DNA from 4 places in the Streptomyces sp. S4.7 genome. Region 4 is predicted to be linked to each of the others. Evidence: riboswitches for the same ligand, from Rfam matches in the RefSeq annotation. Region 4 holds a riboswitch; each other region holds the start of a gene.

The links. Region 4 has a riboswitch for cyclic di-AMP ahead of SSPS47_RS12360 (transglycosylase family protein). Riboswitches for the same ligand answer to the same signal wherever they lie in the genome.
Region 1: it holds a riboswitch for cyclic di-AMP, as region 4 does, so the genes downstream of both, SSPS47_RS15300 (M23 family metallopeptidase) here and SSPS47_RS12360 (transglycosylase family protein) in region 4, are expected to answer to the same signal.
Region 2: it holds a riboswitch for cyclic di-AMP, as region 4 does, so the genes downstream of both, SSPS47_RS26070 (M23 family metallopeptidase) here and SSPS47_RS12360 (transglycosylase family protein) in region 4, are expected to answer to the same signal.
Region 3: it holds a riboswitch for cyclic di-AMP, as region 4 does, so the genes downstream of both, SSPS47_RS30135 (M23 family metallopeptidase) here and SSPS47_RS12360 (transglycosylase family protein) in region 4, are expected to answer to the same signal.

Annotation. Positions count from the first base shown of each region.
Region 1 covers NZ_CP048397.1:3,482,779-3,486,599, forward strand. The annotation lists gene SSPS47_RS15295 (PrsW family intramembrane metalloprotease) at 1-956, shown strand, start outside; gene SSPS47_RS15300 (M23 family metallopeptidase) at 1,026-2,090, opposite strand; cyclic di-AMP (ydaO/yuaA leader) riboswitch at 2,102-2,257, opposite strand; partial or broken gene SSPS47_RS15305 (PP2C family protein-serine/threonine phosphatase) at 2,554-3,736, opposite strand.
Region 2 covers NZ_CP048397.1:5,854,695-5,858,515, reverse strand. The annotation lists gene SSPS47_RS26080 (bifunctional GNAT family N-acetyltransferase/acetate--CoA ligase family protein) at 1-773, opposite strand, end outside; gene SSPS47_RS26075 (HPr family phosphocarrier protein) at 927-1,208, shown strand; gene SSPS47_RS26070 (M23 family metallopeptidase) at 1,283-2,071, opposite strand; cyclic di-AMP (ydaO/yuaA leader) riboswitch at 2,084-2,250, opposite strand; gene SSPS47_RS26065 (pitrilysin family protein) at 2,465-3,821, opposite strand, start outside.
Region 3 covers NZ_CP048397.1:6,795,269-6,799,089, reverse strand. The annotation lists gene SSPS47_RS30140 (SGNH/GDSL hydrolase family protein) at 1-679, opposite strand, end outside; gene SSPS47_RS30135 (M23 family metallopeptidase) at 847-1,773, opposite strand; cyclic di-AMP (ydaO/yuaA leader) riboswitch at 1,778-1,942, opposite strand; gene SSPS47_RS30130 (tyrosine-protein phosphatase) at 2,349-3,152, shown strand; gene SSPS47_RS35710 (DUF6126 family protein) at 3,178-3,375, opposite strand; gene SSPS47_RS30120 (XRE family transcriptional regulator) at 3,415-3,821, opposite strand, start outside.
Region 4 covers NZ_CP048397.1:2,831,783-2,835,603, forward strand. The annotation lists gene eno (phosphopyruvate hydratase) at 1-1,106, opposite strand, end outside; gene SSPS47_RS12360 (transglycosylase family protein) at 1,353-2,030, opposite strand; cyclic di-AMP (ydaO/yuaA leader) riboswitch at 2,034-2,210, opposite strand; gene SSPS47_RS12365 (transglycosylase family protein) at 2,469-3,413, opposite strand; gene SSPS47_RS12370 (cytochrome P450) at 3,555-3,821, opposite strand, start outside.

The DNA.
Region 1 (3,821 bases), 650 kb from region 4:
CGGCGAACTCCTTCGCGACCCAGTGGATAGCCACCGCCACCGCCGATCCCAGCGGCGCGGAGTCCCTGGGCGCCACCGTGGTCGCGCCGATCGTCGAGGAGAGCGCGAAGGCCGGCGCGATCCTGCTGATCTTCCTCTTCCGCCGGCAGTCCTTCACCGGTCTGGTCGACGGGGTCGTCGTCGCGGGCTTCACCGCGACCGGTTTCGCCTTCACCGAGAACATCCTCTATCTCGGCAGCGCCTTCGGCGAGGACCAGCAGATCGGCAACTCGGGCCTGGCGTCCGTGACCGCGGCGACCTTCTTCGTGCGGGTCGTGATGTCGCCGTTCGCGCATCCGCTCTTCACGGTCCTGACGGGCATCGGCTTCGGTATCGCCGCGCTCGCCACGCGCCGCCAGCGCGTGCGCCAGTGGCTGATGCCGGTGCTCGGCCTCGTGCTGGCCATGGGCACCCACGCGCTGTGGAACGGCTCGTCGTCGCTGTTCGGCCCCTACGGCTTCTACGCGGTGTACGCGGCCTTCATGGTGCCCGCGTTCGCCCTGCTGACCTGGCTGGCGATATGGAGCAGGCAACGCGAACTGCGCACGGTCTCCGCCGAGTTGCCCGCGTACGCGGCGGCCGGCTGGCTCGCCGAGACCGAGCCGCTGGCCCTGTCCTCGATGCGGGCGCGCTCGATGGCGCGCACTGTCGCCGGACGGGACTACGGGCCCGCCGCGGCCCGCACGGTCGGCGAGTACGAGGCGTTCGCGACCTCGCTGGCGTTCCTGCGCCACCGGGCGGGGCGCGGCAGGGCCGGCCCGGACTACGTCGAGCGCGAGCAGGAACTGCTGCACCACCTGTGGCAGCGCCGGGAAATAGCGTCGCCCGCGCTGGCGTACGCGGCGCGGGCGACGGGGCGGGTGTGGACGCCGCCGCCGTACATCGACTACGGCGGCTACAACCCGTACCGGAGCTGAGTCCCGCTCCCTCGGACGAGCGGATCGGGCCGGGCCGGGCCGGATCATCCGGCCCCGGTCAGGGGCCGGTCAGGGGGTGAGGCCCTTGCTGCGCAGCCAGCTCAGCGGGTCGATCCCGCTGCCGCCCGCGGTGTGCACCTCCAGGTGCAGGTGCGGACCGGTGACGTTGCCGGTGGCTCCCACGCGTCCGATGGTCTCGCCGGTGGTGACCTTCTGGCCGGCGCCGACCGTCATCGAGGACAGGTGGGCGTACCAGATCTCCGTACCGTCTTCGAGCTCCAGCACGACGCGGTAGCCGTACGACCCGGACCAGCCGGCCGACTTGACGGTCCCGCTGTGGACGGCCTTGGTGGGCGTGCCGGTGGGGGCCGCGAAGTCCAGGCCGGTGTGCTGGCCGGAGGACCACATGGAGCCGGTCTGGCCGTAGGTGGAGGTGAGCGTGTACGAGGAGGTGGGCAGCGAGAAGCTGGCGGCCAGCTTCTCCAGGCGCTCCTTCTCCGCCCTGGCCTCCGCGGCCTCCTTGGCCTTGCGCTTCGCCTCGGCGGCCTTCTCCTCCGCGTCGGTCTGCTGCTTCTTCGCCTCGGCCGCGGCCTTCTCGGCGGCGGCCGTCTCGGCGCTCGCCTTCTGGGCGGCGTCCGCCTCGGCCTGCTGCTGCTCCGCCTGCTGGAGGATGCGGGCGCGCAGCGCCTCGCCGGAGTCGGTGGTGCCCTGCTGGGCGTCCGCGGCGGTGAGGGCCGCCGTGGTGAGCGGGGAGGGCGTCTCGTCGTTCTTCTTGTCGCCGTCGGACATGAAAGACCCGACGCCGGGAAGAGACTTGGCGTCGGGGAAACTGTCCGAGATCGCGTCGGGAAGTGATATCGAGACCGCGGGCTTGTCCTGGGCGGAGGCGATGCCTCCGGCGCCGACCGCGGCGATGACGCCTACTCCGAGGACCGTGGAGCTGCGGGCGAGAGCGTTGCGCTGCTTGGCGACACGGTGCTTGCCGCGTACGGGACGGATGGAGTCCGCGGTGGGATTCCACTCCTCCCAGTCCCTGCTCGCCTCGCCGTTGCTGTGATCGGTGCCGGTGAGCCGGCTGCCGGGGCCGAAATGGGCCGGGGCTGAGGCTTCGGGGGCAGGCCTGTTGGACGCCACTCGGGCGCTCTCCTTTCCTTCCTTCTCGCCTACCGGGTTAGCTGACGGGTTCGGAGCAGGAAGGTCTCCTACGAGCGTTCCTGGCCGCACGAAGCGAACAAGAGGCGCCCGATTCACCCCAATTGGTGGTTCCCCGGTTTCCTTGCGGAATTCGGCGCGTGCGCACGGTGCCGTCTCTTTCGACGGCTGGGACAACCGCGCTGCGTTATCGAACGTTAATAGACGACCGGGGCTTATTCCAAGCTGTTCCGGGTGATCGTTAGCGATGACGGCCGGGATCAATCGGGCCACAAGCGGGCACAATCGGGCGAGTTGATCGACTCTCGGGCCGTGTGCGATCACACACTCGAACTGACGGTGCGTCAAATGTTATGCGGAGTGGTGCGCCTCAACTACGCAGCGTGCCGGGCGAGATGACGGCACGGCCCGACGAACGGCGGCGCGGGAGGCGCGACAGGCCGTCTCACGGCACGACGGGCATCGTCCTGCGCCGCTCCGGCTGCCCCGCGGTGGGCCGGCTGACGGCCAGCAGCGCCATGTCGTCCGTACTGCCACCACCGGTGTGCAGCCGTACGTCACCGACGATCGCCTCCAGCAGCTCGTCGGGGCCGGGGAAGATCCGTCCCGCCAGCCGTTCGCGCGGGTTGTAGAAGACACCCGCCGCGTTGCGCGCCTCGGTGAGACCGTCCGTGTAGAGCAGGAGCGTCGACCCGGACCCGTACGGGACCTCGTCCGGCCCGGTCCGGCCACGCCCCCAGCTCGCCCATCCCGAGCGGCAGCGCCGGGTCGGACGGGGCCAGCACCGTCAAGGCCCCGTCGGCGGCGAGCACCAGCGGCTCCGGGTGTCCGCGGTTGACCACCCGCACCATGCCCTCGACGTGCGGGATCTCCGCCAGTACGGCGGTGGTGAAGCCCTCGAACAGATCGATCCCGCCGCGCCGGGTGCCTTCGCGCGCCAGCGCCCGCTCCAGCCGCTGCGCGACCCCTTCGAGCGAGCTCTCCTGCTCGGCGGCCTCACGGAAGGCGCCGATGACGACGGCCACGGTCTCGACGGCGCCCATGCCCTTGCCGCGCACGTCACCGACCACCAGCCGTACCCCGTACGCCGTGTCCTGGACGGCGAACAGGTCGCCGCCGATGAACGCGCCCTCCTCGGCCGCCTCGTAACGCGCGGCGATGTGCAGCCCGCCTATCCGGGCCGCGGGTGTGGGCAGCACGGCGCGCTGCGCCGCCTCGGCGATCACCCGCGCCGAGGCGAGCCGTTCGCCGCTGCGGCGTACGACAGCGTTGATGGCCAGCGCGAGGACCGAGACGGTGAAGACGGTCAGCGATTCGGTGATCGTCTCGATCCCGCCCGCCGTGCCGTTGCAGAAGTGCAGCCCGAGGATGGCGGCGACCGACACGATGCCGACGGCCAGGGTGCGCGCGAACGAGAAGAAGGGCGCGGCGACCAGCGGCGCCGCCGCGAAGAGCGGGAAAGCGGTGCTCGAGTCGGGCGTCGCCTCGTCCAGGACGATCGCCACCACGATGATCAGGGCGGGCAGGATCTCCACGAACGGATGCGGCGAGCGGGCCGCGTGCCGGCCGCGCCGCCGGCCTCCCGGCCGGAGGTCCTCGGGACCGAAGCCGGGAGGGTGCTTGTCCATGGCGCGCGAGGTGTTCCAGGTGGGGTCCTGTGGGGGCATGTCCGCCTCGCGGAATCCGGCGTCGGAGCGCCGGGAGCCACGCCGG
Region 2 (3,821 bases), 3.0 Mb from region 4:
TCGATCTCGGTGAGCTCCGGGGGCAGGGCCACGTTCACCGCGTACGTACGCCCCGTGAAACCCCCGTCGAGGAGATTGCGCAGCACGGCCCGCCCGACACCGCCCGCCGTGCGTCCGGCGCCGACGACGGCCACCGACGAGGGGCCGAGCAGCCTCTGTACGGAGCGTGCCTCGGCGCGCTGCTCGCGGCCGCGCTGGACGGCGAGGGACTCGGCGGTCGGTTCGAGGTCGAGGACCAGGCGGACGGCGCCGTCCTCGAAGTTGCGCCTCTGGGTGAACCCGGCGTCCCGGAACACCTTGATCATCTTGGTGTTCGCGGGCAGCACCTCCGCCGCGAAGCGCCTGATCCCGCGCTCGCGCGCCACCGCGGCGATGTGTTCGAGGAGCGCGGAGGCGATCCCGCGTCCCTGGTGCGCGTCCTGGACGAGGAAGGCGACCTCGGCCTCGTCGGCGGGCGCGGAGGCGGGCATGCCCCGGGCGTCGATCCGGTCGTAGCGGACGGTGGCGACGAACTCGCCGCCGACGGTCACCGCGAGTCCCACCCGGTCCACGTAGTCGTGGTGGGTGAAGCGGTACACGTCCTTGTCGGAGAGCCGGGGGTAGGGCGCGAAGAAGCGGTAGTACTTCGACTCGTCGGAGACCTGCTCGTAGAAGCTGACCAGCCGCTCGGCGTCGTCGGTCGTGATGGGCCTCACGCGCGCGGTGCCTCCGTCGCGCAGAACCACGTCTGCTTCCCAGTGATCGGGGTACGCGTGCTGTGACGGCGTCGTCATGGGACGAGCCTACGGCGCGCACACGGGTAGCGGCGGGTGCTGGGCCGGGGCAGTCTGGGGTCTGTCGACGGACCCCAGGGGTGCCTCGTCGGTCCGTCCGGAGCCGCGTGGCACACTGGTCTAGACAACAACTGTGACTTGAAGGGCAACACCATGGCTGAGCGTCGCGTCAACGTCGGCTGGGCCGAGGGCCTGCACGCCCGTCCCGCCTCCATCTTCGTCCGTGCCGCCACGGCCTCCGGCGTGCCGGTGACGATCGCCAAGGCCGACGGCAGCCCGGTCAACGCGGCGTCGATGCTCGCCGTGCTGGGGCTGGGCGCGCAGGGCGGCGACGAGATCGTCCTGGCCTCCGACGTGGACGGCGCGGACGTCGCGCTCGACCGGCTGGCGAAGCTGGTGGCCGAGGGCCTGGACGAGCTTCCCGAGACCGTCTGACCCGCGCCGCGTACGTACGAAACGGCGAAGGCCCCGGCAGGACGCCGGGGCCTTCGTGGTGTCTGGGTACCGGCTCAGACGCCGACGCCGTGCGAGCGCAGATACGCGACCGGGTCGATGTCGGTGCCGTACTCCTCGCTCGTCCGCGCCTCGAAGTGCAGGTGCGGTCCCGTGGAGTTGCCGGTCGAGCCCGAGAGGCCGACCGACGTGCCCGGGGAGACGCTCTGGCCGACGTTGACGGCGACCGAGGAGAGGTGTCCGTACTGGGTGTACGTGCCGTCGTTCATACGGATGACGACGTTGTTGCCGTACGCGCCGCCCCAGCCGGCCTCGACGACGGTGCCCGCGCCGACGGCCACGACCGAAGTGCCCGACGTGGCGCGGAAGTCGACGCCGCTGTGGCTGCCGGACGACCAGAGCGCGCCTCCGGTCCGGTAGCCGGTGGTGACGGAGGAGCCGGCGACGGGGAGCCGGTAGGCGTTCAGGCGCTCGCGCTCGGCGGCGCGTGCCGCGCGCTCCTCGGCCTCGCGGGCCTGCGCCTTGCGCTTCGCCTCGGCCTTGGCGCGAGCGGCGGCCTTGGCCTCCGCCTTCGCCTTCGCGGCCTTCCGGGCGGCCAGGCGCTGCGCGTCGGCCTGGGCGTCGATCTTCGCGGCGAGCGAGTCGTCGATGACGATGGCGCGGTCCGGGGCGGCCGGGGCCGCCTCCTGGGCGAGGGCCGCGCCCGCTTCGGCGGCGAGCGCCGGGGAGGCGAGGGTGCCGATGACACCGGCCGCGGTGAGAGTGGCGACTCCGGCGATGTTCGCGCTCCGGCGCGTCATTCGGCCCGGGGCACGGTGCTTCCCGGTGGCACGGGTGAACGCCATGAAGTGGCTGGTCCTTTCCTTCCTTCTCGCCTACCGGGTTAGCTGACGGGTTCGGAGCAGGAAGGTCTCCTACGGGCTCCTCCGCGGATCACGCGAAGGCCCCCGATTCACCCCAGGGACGCAAATGGGTCCCCGGCTCCCCAGGCTCGCGCCTGACGGGGACTCGGCGATGGCTGTCCGGTGCCGCGGATGCGGCGGGCTCTGGCGGACAGCCGGACCGACGCTAAAGGGGTCATCTTTCAATCACCAAACAGACAGGCCCTTTTGTAGCGCACGCCACAGGGCATTCAGGCAACCTCCTTATGAATGCGGACATAGCGGGAAACCCCGGCGACTGGTTCGTCACCGGGGTTCCCTTTGTGCGTATTGAGCCGCGTGGTTCGTGGGCCGGCCTCAGCCGGTGACGACCTTCACCTCGCCGATGCCGAGCCCCTCGACAGGCTCCCGGATCACCGAGGCGTCCCCGACGAGCACCGTGACCAGCCGGTCGCCCGGGAAGGCGCTGACGACGGCGGCCGTCGCCTCGACGGTGCCGGTCTCGGCCAGGCGTGCGTAGAGCCGCGCCTGGAAGTCGTCCGGGAGGTGCTGCTCGACCTGGTCGGCGAGCGTGTCGGCGACGGACGCGGCCGTCTCGTACTTCAGTGGCGCGACTCCGACCAGATTCTGCACGGCCGTCTCGCGCTCGGCGTCCGTCAGCCCTTCGGCCGCGAGCGTACGCAGCACCTTCCACAGATCGTCCAGCGCGGGGCCGGTCGACTCGGTGTCCACGGAGCCGCTGATGGCGAGCATGGAGGCGCCCGTACCGTCCGGGTCCGAGCGCAGCACCTGCGCGAAGGCCCGCACGCCGTAGGTGTAGCCCTTCTCCTCGCGCAGCACCCGGTCGAGCCGGGAGGTGAGCGTGCCACCCAGGCAGTACGTGCCGAGCACCTGGGCCGGCCAGACGCGGTCGTGCCGGTCGGGGCCGACCCGGCCGATCAGCAGCTGCGTCTGGACGGCTCCGGGCCGGTCCACGATCACCACGCGGCCGGTGTCGTCGGCGGTCACCGGCGGCACGGGGCGCGGCTCGGAGGTGTCGCCCGTCCAGTCGCCGAGCGTCTCGGCGAGCAGCGCCTCTACGTCGACGCCGGTGAGGTCGCCGACGATGACCGCGGTGGCGGTGGCGGGGCGCACGTGCGCTTCGTAGAAGGCGCGGACACCCTTCGCGTCGATGCGTCCGACGGTCTCCTCGGTGCCCTGGCGCGGGCGCGACATGCGCGAGGTGGCCGAAAACAGCTCCTTGGAGAGCTGCTTCGCCGCGCGGCGGGCCGGGTTGGCCTGCTCGTGCGGGATCTCGTCGAGCCGGTTGGTGACGAGCCGGCCGACCTCGCTCTCGGAGAACAGCGGGGCGCGCAGGGCGTCGGCGAGCAGGCCGAGCGCCTTGGGCAGCCGGGAGACCGGGACCTCCAGGGAGACCCGGACGCCGGGGTGGTCGGCGTGCGCGTCGAGCGTGGCGCCGCAGCGCTCCAGCTCGGCGGCGAACTCCTCGGCCGTGTGCTTGTCGGTGCCCTCGGACAGCGCGCGGGCCATGATCGTGGCGATGCCGTCGAGGCCCTCGGGCTCGGCCTCCAGCGGGGCGGCGAGGGAGATCTCGACGGCCACCACCTGCTGGCCGGGGCGGTGGCAGCGCAGCACCGTCAGTCCGTTGGGCAGGACACCGCGCTCGGGCGCGGGGAACGCCCAGGGCCTGGCCTCTCCGGCGGTCGGCTGCGGG
Region 3 (3,821 bases), 4.0 Mb from region 4:
GGGGCAGCGGCGGCCACGGCTGGTCGGGGTCGGCCGGGACGTCGAGGCCGAGGACCTGGGCCGCGCGCAGGGCCACGCGGGTGTGGCCCTCCGGGGACAGGTGCAGCCGGTCGCCCTCCCAGGCGCGGCGGTCCTGGACGGACCGGAGGGACCACAGGTCCAGGACCGGGCATTCGTAGCGGTCGGCGATGGAGCGGACGTGCGCGGTGAACGTGGCTATCTTGCCGCGCAGATGGCGCAGCACCGGGACGCCGCGGGTGTCGAACCCGGTCGGGACCATGACCGTGCCGACCACGCTCGTCAGGTCCGCCAGCGCCCGTTCGAAGCGTTCGGCGACGTCGTCGGGGTCGCTGCCGGGCCGGATGATGTCGTTGCCGCCCGCGCAGAACGTCACCAGGTCCGGGGCGAGTTGCTTGGCGCGCGGGATCTGCTCGGCCACGATCTGGTCGAGCAGCCGTCCTCGTACGGCGAGATTGGCGTACCGGAACGACCCGTGGTCCGGGTCGTCGACGGCCGCCCCGTCGGGTGTCCGGTCGGCGAGCAGTACGGCGAGCCGGTCGGCCCAGCCGACAAAGACTCCGCCCGGACCGGGATCGCCGACGCCTTCGGTGAAACTGTCACCGATGGCGGCGTACGACCCGAAGGGACTTCTGGTTTCTCTTCTCGAATCGTCAGCCACAGCGGAACATCCTTCACCCGCGTATGTGGCCTACGCGACCGTAAGGAGGGGTTGACGCCGGTGAGAAACACCACCGGTCAAAATTAGTTCAAGCCGGAATAGGGGAATGGCCGTTGGCCGGCACCCGGGGTGCCGGCCAACGGCCATTTGCTGTGAGGTCGAACCGGTCAGATGGAAACGCCGTGCTCGCGCAGGTACGCCAGCGGGTCGACGTCCGATCCGTAACTCGGGCCGGTACGGATCTCGAAGTGCAGGTGCGGGCCGGTGGAGTTGCCGGTGGAACCGGAGAGACCGATCTGGTCGCCGCCGGCGACGGTCTGGCCCGCCGAGACGGCGAGCGAGGACAGGTGGGCGTACTGCGAGTACTGGCCGTCGTCGTGCTGGATGACGACCTCGTTGCCGTACGACCCGGACCAGCCGGCCGAGACGACGGTACCGGGGCCGACCGCCTTGACGGTGGTGCCCGAGGCAGCCGCGAAGTCCACACCGGTGTGGTAGCCGCTGGCCCAGCTGCCGCCCGCCGCGCGGTAGGCGGTGGTGGTGGTCGCGCCGTCGACGGGCGCGGTGTAGCCGGAGCCGCTGCTCTGCGCCGCCGGCTCGTTCGCCGAGGTGGTGTCGGCCTTCGGGGCGGGCTCGGCCGGGGCGGGCTTCGCGGGGGCGGGCTTCTTCGGGGTGGCCTCGGCCTTGCCCTCGGAGGACGCCTTGCTCTTCGCGCCGATGGTGAGCTTCAGACCCGGGTGGATCAGCGACGGGTCGTCGCCGACGGCCTCGCGGTTGTCCTTGTACAGCTTGTGCCAGCCGCCGCTGACCTTCTGCGTCGCGGCGACCTTGGCGAGGTAGTCGCCCGCCTTGACCGAGTACGTCTTCACGGTCTTGGCGGTGGCGGCCTGCTTGGCCGTCTGGGCGGTGGGAGCGGCGTGCGCGGCGGACACGGTGCGCTCCGGCGCCACGGACGGGGCGGCCTGCTCGGCGGCGTGCGCGCCGGTGGCACCGATGAGCGGAATTGCGATGGCGGCGCCACCCGTTCCGGCGGCGACGAATCCGCGGGTGATCGGGTTGGTCCTCGGACGGCGGTGCTTACCCTTTCCGGGCATGGCGGATTCCTCTCCGGCGCCTACGAGGTGAGCTGTCGGGTTCGGGCTGGAGATGCCCGGCCGCGCCGTGACGCGACTTCACCCCGAGCCGTCCGGAAGTCCGGACCGGCGTACTACCTGGGTCCCCCGCTCCTGCCACACGTGGATGATTGCTGGGTGGATGAGGATTCCGAACGGCGGCAGGATTCGGCGATCCGCTCGGATTGCGGTGACCGTAAGCCGGGTGGACCGACCCGTACAAGCCGTCGTATTCCCCGGGCAATCCGTCCGGGAATATCGGGCTCCGCGAGCGGTCACCCTGCGTGGATTACGGATCTTCGAATTCCCTGCGCCGCCCCAATTCCCCTTCCCGGCGCCGCCACACACCGTCACGGATATGATCTGGCTCACCAGCCGAGGACGATATGCCCCCATCTCGCCCGCGAACAGGGCACGTTGTGCGCAATAGCCCAATATGGACAGAAGCCGCAATCGTGAAGCGATTTCAGCGGGAGGGGATGTCGTAAAGTCGGAGCGCGACAGCGTCGGCGACGAGCGCCGGCGGCAGACGCGGAGGAGCTCACGTGACGCACGAGGTGCCGCAGCCGGTCCCGCCGACCGAGCCCGAACTGGCCGGTGTACGCAACTTCCGCGACGTGGGCGGTCTGCCGACCTCCGACGGACGGCGCGTACGGTACGGCCGGCTCTTCCGCAGCGGCCACCTCGCGCACGCCACGGCCGAGGACGCGGCGTTCCTGACGTCACTGGATCTGCATACGGTCTTCGACTTCCGCAACGCGGCCGATCAGAAGCTGGACGGCCTGGACGTCGAGCTCATCGGCGTACGCAATGTGAACATTCCGCTCACCGACCCGGCCGACGGGACCGAGTTCTGGAAGATGGTCCGCGACGGGGATCTGGACCAGCTCAGGTCGATCCTCGCCGACGGCAAGGGTGTGGCCCGGATGTCCGCTTCGTACCGTTCGATCATTCTGGACCGCACCGCCGAGCACCGGCGCGTGCTGCACGCCCTGGCCGAGGAGAGCCTGCCCGCCCTGATGCACTGCGCGGCGGGCAAGGACAGGGCCGGGCTCTCCATCGCCGTGTCGCTGCTCGCCGTGGGGGTGGAGCGGGAGGCGATCGAGGCGGACTATCTGAAGTCGAACGAGCCGCACCGCAGGTACCGGGTACGCCGCAGCGACACGACGCCCGGCGGCACTTCGCCGGAGGTGATGGAGCTGCTGGCGCCGCTCTTCGACGCGCGCGCCGAGTACCTCGAAACGGCCTTCACGACGATGGAGGAGACGTGGGGCAGCATCGACCGGTATCTCACGGACGGCCTGGGCCTGACGGACGCGACGCGCGAACGGCTGCGCGGCCGTCTGGTCGACGAGGGGTAGCTCGTCCGGGCCGCCCGGGACGCCCTCAGCGCCCCTGCGCGCCCGCCTCGAAGAGCAGGTAGAGGAAACCGGCCAGGACATGGCCGGCCACGAGGTAGGCGAACAGCCGGATGGCGAGGCCGCGCGGGAAGTTGCGCTCCTCGTCCATGACGGGCTTGACGGGAGTCTCGGCGGTCGCCTCCGGTTCGCGCGCGGCGGCGGGGTCCACGGGGTTGTCGGGCACGGTGGTGGCCTCTCTCATCTGGTCGGAACCGAGGGCGGATCAGCGGCGGTGGGCCCCGCCCGGCAGGCACAGCTCGGTGGTCGGGCTGATCAGCAGGGTGTGCACGAACAGCAGCTCGGCGCCGTCGGGGCCGACCGCCGCGAGACGGTGCGGTGTCATCGAGTCGAAGTGGGCGCTGTCGCCCGGGTCGAGCACATGGACGGCGTCGCCGAGGCCGAGCCGGAGCCGCCCCTGAAGGAGATGGATCCACTCCTCCCCCGGGTGGACGCGGACGAGGTCGCCCTGCGCCCCGTAGGGCACCGTCACCCGCAGCGGCTGCATCGCGCGGCCGGAGGAGCTGCCGGCCTGGCGGTAGATCCAGCCGTCGGCCTCCACCGGTTCCGCGCGTGCGGCGCGGATGACGGGATCGCGTTCGGGCGGTTCCTCGCCCAGCAGCTCGGAGACCG
Region 4 (3,821 bases):
TCGCCGGAGCGGTGCGACATCATGCACTTGAAGCCGCTGCGCTGCGCCAGCTCGACGGCGTCCAGGGTCTCGGTCAGCGAACCGATCTGGTTGACCTTGACGAGCAGGGCGTTGGCCGAGCCCTCCTCGATGCCGCGGGCGAGGCGCTCGGGGTTGGTGACGAAGAGGTCGTCGCCGACGATCTGGACCTTGGTGCCCAGCTTGTCGTTGAGGACCTTCCAGCCGGCCCAGTCGTCCTCGAAGAGCGGGTCCTCGATGGAGACCAGCGGGTACGAGGCGACGAGCTCCTCGTAGTACTCGGTCATCTCGGCGGCCGAGCGGGACTTGCCCTCGAACTCGTAGGAGCCGTCCTTGTAGAACTCGGAGGCCGCGACGTCGAGCGCCAGCGCGATGTCCTTGCCCGGGGCGTAGCCGGCTTCCTTGATGGCCACGAGGATCAGGTCGAGCGCGGCGCGGTTGGACTCCAGGTTCGGCGCGAAGCCGCCCTCGTCGCCGAGGCCCGTGGAGAGCCCCTTCTCCTTCAGGACCTTCTTCAGCGTGTGGTAGACCTCGGCACCCCAGCGCAGGGCCTCGGAGAACGACTCGGCGCCGATCGGCGCGATCATGAACTCCTGGATGTCCACGTTGGAGTCGGCGTGCGACCCGCCGTTGAGGATGTTCATCATCGGCACGGGCAGCAGGTGCGCGTTCGGACCGCCGAGGTAGCGGAACAGCGGCAGGTCGGAGGCCTCGGAGGCGGCGTGCGCCACGGCCAGCGAGACACCGAGGATGGCGTTGGCGCCGAGCGAGGACTTGTCGGGCGTCGCGTCCAGGTCGAACATCGCCTGGTCGATCAGCCGCTGCTCGGTGGCGTCGTAGCCGACGAGCTCCGGGCCGATCTGCTCGATGACGGCGAGGACGGCCTTCTCGACACCCTTGCCCTGGTAGCGGTTCGGGTCACCGTCGCGGAGTTCGAGGGCCTCGAACGCGCCGGTGGAGGCACCGGAGGGGACAGCAGCACGGCCGGTGCTGCCGTCGTCGAGGCCGACCTCGACCTCGACCGTTGGGTTGCCTCGGGAGTCAAGGATTTCCCGGGCTACGACGACGTCGATGGACGGCACGAGCATCTCCTTCTGGGATGTGACGCTTTGGTGCGGGGCCTCATTGGCACCGCGGCATGAGCCTAACCGGCTGCCGGGCGACGGTCGGCCGATGCCCGCCCGCTGGGACGAAAAGAGCCCGGAATGCGCGGAGGGTGACGAATGTCGCGCGGTGGGCGCGCGGTTCGCCCGGCGGACAGGCCCCGGCCCCGGACCGGCGCGTCCGGGGGGAGTGAGGCGCGCCGGGTCGGGGCCGGGGTTCTGGGGATGGGGTCAGCTCAGGTGGAACTGCTGACCCGGAAAGATCTCGTCCGCCTTCTCGATGATGTCCTTGTTCAGCTTGAAGAGCTTCTTCCAGCCGCCTTCGACCTTCTTCGTCTCGGCGATCTTGGAGAGGGTGTCGCCGGCCTTGACCTTGTACTCGCCGTCGCCCTTCTTGACCGGACCGCGCGCCTCACCACGCGAGGCGGGCTGCTCCTGCTCTGCGCGCGGCTCGGACTTCTGCGGGGCCGGCCGGGCCTCCGGGGCGGACTGCTCCGGGGCCGGTTCGGCGGAGCCGGCGTCGTTCGAGGCGTTGGACAGGCCGACGCCGCAGCTCGGCCAGGCACCCTTGCCCTGGCCCGCCAGGACCTTCTCGGCGATCTGTATCTGCTGGGACTTCGACGCCTGGTCGGCGCTGGAGGCGAAGGCGCTGCCGCCGTACGCGGCCCAGGTGGAGGCCGAGAACTGGAGGCCGCCGTAGTAGCCGTTGCCGGTGTTGATCGACCAGTCGCCGCCGGACTCGCACTGGGCGACGGCGTCCCACTCGGAGGTGGTGGCGGCGGAGGCGGAGGTGGCGCCGAGCAGCGGGGCGGCGACAGCGGCACCGGTGATGCCGGCGAGCGTGGCGTAGCGGACGGTCTTGGAGGGACGGCGGTGCTTGCCCTTGCCGGAGTTGCTGGAAAACAGCATGCGTGATCTCCTCACCGACGCCTGCGAGGTGAGCTGTCGGGTTCGGGCCAAGTGAGTTGCCCGGCCGTGCGGCCCGGGAACGTCTTCACGTCCCCCTGCGCACGGCTGCACCCCGAGCCGGCCGTGATGACCGGCACTTACCTGTGGGTCCCCCGCTCCTGCCTTCGGCGCTTGACGCGACGAGTACTCCCCCCGACCGACGGCAGGATTCGGCGTGACGGTCGACGGTGCCCGCGGTGCGAGCGGTTCAGACCGTAAACACAGACATCCCGGATGTTCAAAGACGGAACATCCGGGATGATTCACCCATCCCGCCCCAGGGAAACCTCTGTTTACGCAGGTCGGGAAGGGCCCGGGGCAAGCCACCGGGCAGACCGTGTCAGTTGGGACGAAGAGACGCTTGTCTCACTTACGCAGATGCGGACATAGCCCGCTTAACTACCCCTGCTTCGCGGTCAGATCGAGGCTCTGGCCGGGCAGGATCAGATCGGCGTCGGAGCCCACGACCTCGCGGTTCGCCTCGTAGAGGGCGGGCCAGCCGCCCTCCACCTTCTGCTCGTCGGCGATGGCCCACAGGTTGTCGCCGGTGCGGACGGTGTACGAGCCGTCCTCGGCCACGTCGCCGCGCGCCGAATCGTCACCCCGTGAGGCATGGCGGCCACTTTCACGCTCTTCGCCGGACTTACCTGGCTTGCCCGCTTCGGTCAACCCGTCCGTGCCGTCCGTGTCCGCCTCGGCCGACTCGCCCGAGCCGGTCGTCGCGTCGCTCTCGGGAGCGGGCTCGCCGCGGTGCTTGCCCTGGCCCGTGGAGGCCTCGGTGCTCGGCTCCGCGCTCGACTCCCCCGTAGCGGGCCTCTCGGCCCCGGAGGCGGAGTCCCGGCCGAACTGGCCCGAGGGGGGCGTCGACTCGGGAGCTGCGGGCAGGACGGCCGTCTCGTCCGGCTCGGGCTCCGCGGGCGCCTCGGGCTTCTCGGCGGCCTCGCCGGAGGACTCGCTGCCCGTATCGGTGTCCGCCGTGAGGCCGGTGATCAGCGCGCACGTCGGCCACGCGGCCGGTCCCTGCGCGGCGAGGATCTTCTCCGCGACGGCGATCTGCTGGCTCCGGCTGGCCTGGTCGGCGGTGGGGGCGTACGCCGTACCGCCGAAGTCGGCCCAGGTCTCCTGGGAGATCTGGAGTCCGCCGTAGTACCCGTTGCCTAGGTCGGCGCTCCACATGCCGCCGCTCTCGCACTCGGCGACCCGGTCCCAGGTGGTGACGTCGGCCGCACTGGCGCCGGTCGCGCCGAGCAGCGGGATGGCGATCGCCGAGCCTGTCACCCCTGCCGCGACGACAAGAGCGGGGGCTTGGCGGGGCCGACGGTGCCGGCCGTTCCCGGAGCGCATGCGGTTGCCTTCCTTGAGACTGCTGAAACGTGAATTCCGAACACGTGACTGCTGAGACGGTCGTGAACGTAGCGGTACTCGAACGTCTGTCACAAGTCGATGCAGCGGAGATCACGTGAAAGTCACAGTGCTGACGTTCCGTCAGTCACGCACCGCTGTGAACTGCACCGGGAGCGTGCGCAGTCCACGCATGATGAGCCCACCACGCCACCGCAAATCGGATGGATCGACCGCAAGTCGCAAGTCGGGCAAGCGGGTCAGCAGGGTGCGGAGCGCGATCTGCCCCTCCAGCCGGGCGAGCGGCGCGCCGAGGCAGTAGTGGATGCCGTGGCCGTATCCGAGGTGTTTGTTGTCACCGCGCGACAGGTCGAGCCGGTCCGGATCGGCGAAGCGTTCCGGGTCGCGGTT